Regions from separate parts of the Streptomyces sp. NPDC051684 genome, predicted to be linked through region 1. Evidence: predicted binding sites of a transcription regulator. Region 1 holds the regulator's gene; the other holds the start of a gene.
What was found. The regulator HspR, encoded in region 1, represses chaperone genes until heat shock. The targets are predictions, from matches to a motif close to TTGAGNNNNNNNNNCTCAA.
Positions count from the first base shown of each region.

Region 2: clpB (ATP-dependent chaperone ClpB) is a predicted target of HspR. The motif match lies at 1,506-1,524, and genes of this name have one in related genera.

Region 1 is NZ_JBITCS010000059.1:191-3,593, reverse strand. It holds gene dnaJ (molecular chaperone DnaJ) at 1-1,082, shown strand, start outside; gene ACIA8D_RS39200 (heat shock protein transcriptional repressor HspR) at 1,088-1,549, shown strand; gene ACIA8D_RS39195 (GNAT family N-acetyltransferase) at 1,621-2,145, shown strand; gene ACIA8D_RS39190 (sugar ABC transporter substrate-binding protein) at 2,355-3,403, shown strand, end outside.
Region 2 is NZ_JBITCS010000063.1:23,131-26,533, forward strand. It holds gene clpB (ATP-dependent chaperone ClpB) at 1-1,435, opposite strand, end outside; gene ACIA8D_RS39865 (pyridoxamine 5'-phosphate oxidase family protein) at 1,592-2,014, shown strand; gene ACIA8D_RS39870 (hypothetical protein) at 2,107-2,451, opposite strand; gene ACIA8D_RS39875 (hypothetical protein) at 2,448-2,651, opposite strand; gene ACIA8D_RS39880 (helix-turn-helix transcriptional regulator) at 2,822-3,403, shown strand, end outside.

The DNA of each region.
Region 1 (3,403 bases):
AGAACCACCCCGACGCCAACAAGGGCAACGACAAGGCGGAGGAGCGCTTCAAGGAGATCTCCGAGGCGAACGACATCCTCGGTGACCCCAAGAAGCGCAAGGAGTACGACGAGGCGCGCGCCCTGTTCGGCAGCGGCGGGTTCCGTCCGGGACCCGGCGGCGCCGGCGGCAACGGCTCGTTCAACTTCGACCTGGGCGACCTCTTCGGAGGCGGCGCCCAGGGCCAGGGCGGTCCGGGCGGCTTCGGCGGCGGCATCGGCGATGTGTTCGGCGGCCTGTTCAACCGGGGCGGCGCGGGCGCGGGCACGCGTACGCAGCCGCGCCGGGGCCAGGACATCGAGTCCGAGGTGACGCTCAGCTTCACCGAGGCGGTCGACGGGGCCACGGTCCCGCTGCGGATGTCCTCCCAGGCCCCCTGCAAGGCGTGCTCCGGCACCGGCGACGCGAACGGCACACCGCGCGTGTGCCCGACCTGCGTCGGCACCGGACAGGTCTCGCGGGGCGGCGGTGGCGGCTTCTCCCTCACCGACCCGTGCGTGGACTGCAAGGGCCGCGGCCTGATCGCCGAGACCCCGTGCGACAGCTGCAAGGGCAGCGGGCGGGCCAAGTCCTCCCGCACCATGCAGGTCAGGATCCCGGCCGGGGTCTCCGACGGCCAGCGCATCCGCCTTCGCGGCAAGGGTGCGCCGGGCGAGCGGGGCGGCCCGGCGGGCGACCTGTACGTCGTCGTGCACGTGGACGCCCACCCGGTCTTCGGCCGCAAGGGCGACAACCTCACGGTCACCGTCCCGGTGACCTTCACCGAGGCGTCGCTCGGCGGCGAGGTCAAGGTGCCCACGCTCGGCGGCCCGCCGGTCACCCTGAAGCTGCCCCCGGGCACGCCGAACGGGCGGACGATGCGGGCCCGCGGCAAGGGCGCCGTCCGCAAGGACGGCACGCGCGGCGACCTGCTGGTCACCGTCGAGGTGGCCGTCCTGAAGGACCTTTCGGAGGACGCCCGCAGCGCCCTCGAGTCGTACCGCAAGGCGACTGAGGACACCGACGTGCGGGCAGAACTGTTCAAGGCCGCGAAGGGAGCGTGAGGGTGATGGACGGGCAGCCGGGTCGTCGGCGCAGCAATCCGTACGAACTGACCGACGAGACGCCGGTGTACGTCATTTCGGTGGCGGCACAGCTGTCCGGCCTGCACCCGCAGACCCTGCGCCAGTACGACCGCCTCGGCCTGGTCTCGCCCGACCGCACGGCCGGGCGCGGCCGGCGCTATTCGGCCCGCGACATCGAACTGCTGCGCACCGTCCAGCAGTTGTCGCAGGCCGAGGGCATCAACCTGGCCGGCATCAAGCGCATCATCGAGCTGGAGAACCAGGTCGCCGCGCTGCAGTCCCGCGTGGCCGAACTCTCCTCGGCAGTGGAGAGCGCGGCCTCCGCGATCCAGCAGCGCGAGGCGGCGGTGCACGCCTCGTACCGCCGGGACCTGGTCCCGTACCAGGAGGTCCAGCAGACGAGCGCGCTGGTGGTGTGGCGGCCCAAGCGGTCGTCGGAACAGTAGTCCGCACGCATGCGTGAGGGCCCCGGAGGCGTTGTCTCCGGGGCCCTTTCGCATGCCGCAGGATGGTGTGCATGACCGAGATCCGCACCCCCCGCCTCCTGCTCCGTCGCTGGAACCCCGACGACGACCTCGCCCCGCTCGCCGACATCCAGTCCGACCCCGCCGTCATGCGCCGCATCGGCGACGGCGCGCCGCGGTCCCTCGACGGGACCGCCGAGGACATCGAGCGCTGGGAGGAGGAGTGGGACGACGAGGGCTTCGGGGTGTTCGCCGTGGAGCTGCTCGGCTCCGGCGAGCTGGCGGGTGCCGTCGGACTGTACGTACCGGAGACTCCGCCGCAGGTGGCGGGGCACGTCGGTGTCCAGTGGCGGCTCGGCCGGCAGTTCTGGGGGCAGGGGTACGCCTCGGAGGCGGCGCAGGCCACCTTGGAGTTCGCCCTCCAGGACCGGGGCATCGACCGGGTCGTCGCGGTCACCGCGGTGGACGACGCGTCGTCGCTGAAGGTCGTCCACAAGCTGGGGATGACCTCGCTGCCCGGCGAGGCGGAGGGCGGTCTGCGGGTGCACGCGATCGACCTGACCGAGTTCGAGGCCTGAGCGGGCCGAGCGACCCGATCATCCTGTGAAGCTCCTGTGTGGCTCGCGGGAAGGTGTCCGGTATTCGCCGTCTTCGGCTTCATGTGAAGAAGTAATGGATCCGTTTTCGTTGCGGTGTGGCTTCACCTCTTGACGGTCCAGGAGCGGGCGAGTTGGCTTCGAGCCACCTCGGCCGCACCGTCGCGGCCACGTCAGGGAGGTATCCGCACATGAACACGCGTATGCGTTGTGCCGCCATGGCCGGCGCCGCATCCGTCCTGGTCGTCTCGCTCTCGGCCTGCGGTGGCGTGCTGCCGGGCGACGACAGCGAGCCGAGCGTGGCCGCCAGCAAGGGGGACGACGTCACGATCGGTCTGCTGCTCCCGGAGAAGGAGACCGCCCGCTACGAGAAGTTCGACCAGCCCATCTTCGAGCGCCAGGTGGCGAAGCTGACGCACGGCAAGGGCAAGCTGGTCTACGCCAACGCGAAGCAGAACGCGTCCCTCCAGCGCACGCAGCTCCAGGAGATGATCGACGCGAAGGTCGACACGGTCGTCGTCGACGCCGTGGACGCCAAGGGCATCGCCCCGGCCGTGCGCAAGGCGAAGGACGCGGGGATCCATGTCGTCGCGTACGACCGGCTCGCCCAGGGCCCCGTCGACGCCTACGTCGGCTTCGACAACGGGCTCGTCGGCCAGACCCAGGGCAAGGCGCTGATCTCCGCCCTCGGCGGCACCAAGGCCACCAAGCGCGACAAGATCGTGATGATCAACGGCTCGCCCGACGACCCCAACGCCGCACAGTTCAAGAGCGCCGCCCGCGCGGAGCTGGGCAACGCCGTGACCGTCGCGAAGTCCTACGACACCGCGGGCTGGAAGCCGTCCAACGCCAAGGCCAACATGGCGCAGGCCGTCAACGCGCTCGGCGTGGACAACATCGCGGGCGTGTACGTCGCCAACGACGGGATGGCCGGCGGCGTGATCGACGCGCTGAAGGAGGTCGGTGTCCGCAAGATGCCGCCGATCACCGGGCAGGACGCCGAACTCGCCGCCGTGCAGCGGATTCTGACCGGCGAGCAGTACATGAGCGTCTACAAGCCGTACCCGGACGAGGCGCAGACCGCCGCCGAGATGGCGGTGCGGGTCTCGCAGGGGCGCACCATCGAGTTCGAGGCGCTGGCGATGGACCGCACCGACAGCCCGACCGACAAGCAGATCAGGACGGCGAGCGTCAGCGTCGTCGCGCTCACCAAGGACAACATCAAGAGCACCGTCGTCAA
Region 2 (3,403 bases), on a different contig from region 1:
CCTTCAGTTCACCGACGCGGTTGAGGGACTGCTTCTCCTTCTCCCAGCGTGCGGTGAGTCCGCGCAGTTCCTCCTCCTTGTCGGCGAGGTCGCGGCGGAGCTTGTCGAGGCGGTCGCGGGAGGCCGGGTCGGTCTCCTTGGCGAGGGCCATCTCCTCCATCTTCAACCGGTCGACCGAGCGCTGGAGTTCGTCGATCTCGACGGGCGAGGAGTCGATCTCCATGCGCAGGCGCGAGGCCGCCTCGTCGACGAGGTCGATGGCCTTGTCGGGGAGGAAGCGGGAGGTGATGTAGCGGTCGGAGAGGGTGGAGGCGGCGACGAGGGCGCTGTCGTTGATCTGCACCTTGTGGTGTGCCTCGTAGCGGCCCTTCAGGCCGCGGAGGATCGCGATGGAGTCCTCGACGCTCGGCTCCGCCACCAGGACCTGCTGGAAGCGGCGTTCCAGGGCCGGGTCCTTCTCGATGCGCTCGCGGTACTCGTCGAGGGTCGTGGCACCGACCATGCGCAGTTCGCCGCGGGCGAGCATCGGCTTGAGCATGTTGCCCGCGTCCATGGCGGAGTCGCCGCCGGCGCCCGCGCCGACGACGGTGTGCAGCTCGTCGATGAAGGTGATGATCTGGCCGTCGCTCTCCTTGATCTCGGAGAGGACGGTCTTGAGGCGTTCCTCGAACTCGCCGCGGTACTTGGCGCCGGCGACCATCGCGCCGAGGTCGAGCGAGACGAGCCGCTTGTCCTTGAGGGACTCGGGTACGTCGCCCTTGACGATGCGCTGGGCGAGGCCCTCGACGACGGCGGTCTTGCCGACGCCGGGTTCGCCGATGAGCACCGGGTTGTTCTTGGTGCGCCGGGACAGGACCTGGACGACGCGGCGGATCTCCTGGTCGCGGCCGATGACCGGGTCGAGCTTGCCCTCGCGGGCGGCGGCCGTGAAGTCCGTGCCGAACTTCTCCAGCGCCTTGTAGGACCCTTCGGGGTCGGGTGTGGTCACCCGGCGCCCTCCCCTGTTGTCTGTGAATGCCTCGGCCAGCTTCTTCGCGCCGGCCCCGTTCTGTGTGAGCACGTCGGCGGCGGCGCCGCCCTTGGCCGCGATGCCGATGAGCAGGTGTTCCGTGGAGAGGTAGTCGTCGCCGAGCTCCTTGGCGCGCTCGGACGCGTCGGCGATGACGGCGAGCAGTTCGCGGTTGGGCTGGGGCGGCGCGACGGTGGAGCCGGTCACGCTGGGCTGGGCGGCCAGGGCCCGCTCGGCGCCGGCCCGTACCTGTGCCTGGTCGGCGTCGACCGCGGCGAGGAGGTCGGTGATGTTCTCGTTGTCCTGGCCCTCGAGCAGGGCCAGGAGGAGGTGCACCGGGGTCAGATCCGGGTTGCCCCCGGACACGGCCCGGCTGCTTGCCGCGTTGATCGCGTCGCGGCTCCGGTTCGTCAGCTCGGCGTCCACGTGCCTGTTCTCCTCCGTCTGTGGCTGGGTGTCCCCTACGAAAACCCTGACTCGTCCAACGTGTACAAAGTTGAGTCTATTCCACTCAAGGTGGGTCGCGACAGCGCCCCGGGCCTGCGGGACGGGTTCCCCGTTCCCTGGGATAGGTTCCCGCTCATGGCCAAGCGCATCGACCTCGACGCCCCCGGTTCCGCGTTTCTCGACTTCTGGCGGGAGCGGCACCTGTGCACGCTGACGACACTGCGCGCGAACGACACGCCGCACGTGGTGCCGGTCGGGGTGACGTACGACGCCGAGGCGCGGGTCGCCCGGGTGATCACGGGCAAGGGCACCAGGAAGGCGGCGCACGTCGTCGAGGGCTCGGGGCGGGTCGCGGTGTGCCAGGTCGACGGCCGGTGGTGGGCGACGCTGGAGGGCGCGGCGACGGTGCGCACGGAGCCGGCGGAGGTCGCGGACGCGGAGCGCCGGTACGCCGAGCGCTACAAGTCGCCGCGGCCGAACCCGGACCGGGTGGTCATCGAGATCGCGGTGGACCGGGCGACGGCGAATCTCCCGAAGACCGACCGGGACGGGGCGTAGAACGACCGCAGCGGCGCCACCGTGTCAGGTGCACGGTGACGCCGCTGCAGGGGGGAAGCACCTGCGCGATCTACAACGACGGGGGCATCGCGTCAGGCACTGCGGGGGGTGGCTGTGGTGCTGGGGTGGGACTGGGAGGGCTCGGGTCCCGCCTCGCCGACCAGTTGATGGTCCCGCTGGTCGAGGTTGACGAAGATCATTCCGTATCGGACGACCGTACGTACCGGCTGTGGGGCTCCGCGCGGTCGGCGCAGACACCGGTAGGCCCTGATGTCGTCGCCCTCGCGGACCACGATGATGGGCTCTCCGAAGAGGGTGACCATGAGGGAGTCACCGTCGCTCGGAATCGCGGTCACGAGGTCGATGGTGTGCCAACCGGAGCGGTAGGCGATCGCCATCTCCCGGCGTAACGACCGGTCGTCGGGCGGAGTGATCATGCGCCTGCGTCCGTGGGCGCGGAGTTCCAGATCGCATCGGCGGGAAGTGCCTGGACGGTCGTGGGCGCCACGTTCCAGATCGCGTCCGCCTGAGCCGCGGGCGCGGAGTTCCAGATGGCGTCCATCGGGCCGATCGCGCCGAGGACCAGCCCGGCGGAAAAAGCGCCGGCAACAACGGCGCGAAGTATTCCCTTACGCATAGCGGGTCTCGTCCTCACTTCCATGGATTCTCTCCCCCGGCACTCCATGACGATGGCTCATTCGGCCACGCAAACACCACAGGGTCGATGCATCATGTTCCTGCACGTTCAGGACCCTGGGGGGTGGAGCTATGCCCAATACCGGCTCAAATCAGGCACATCCACACGCCATGACCGAGCTATGCGACGCCGGGAGGCACTTGTACGCGACAGCCCTGCGCTCAGGACGCATCGCGCGCAGCGAAATCTCCTCGGCCCCCTGCCTGCTGGACTTCGCTCTCCTGCATCCCGATCCTGACGACTCCGCCTGGCTCCGGCCGGTTCCGCCGACAGCGGCGCTCTCGCAACGACTGCATCCGCTCGAACGCGAGATACAGGAAAGAAGGGCTCTCGCGATCGAACTCACCGATGTCTTCGAGCCATTCCTGGCCATCAGTGCCCAGCGACAACCGACCACCCACTCCATCACGGTGCTCGAGGGCAAGGAGCGGATCAACACCGCCATCGAAGCGGCCCTCGCCGAGTGCAAATCCGAGATGCTCACCGTCCAGCCCGGAGGGGGCCGGGACGAGCACACGCTCACCAAGGCCCTGGAGATGGGCAGGGAGATCACCGATCGCGGCATCACGATGCGCACGCTCTACCAGCACACGGCGCGGCACAGTCACGGCACCCTCGCCTACGCGGAGGCCCTGGCCCAGGGAAACGTCGACATACGCACGCTCGAGGAGCTCATCGAGCGGCTGATCATC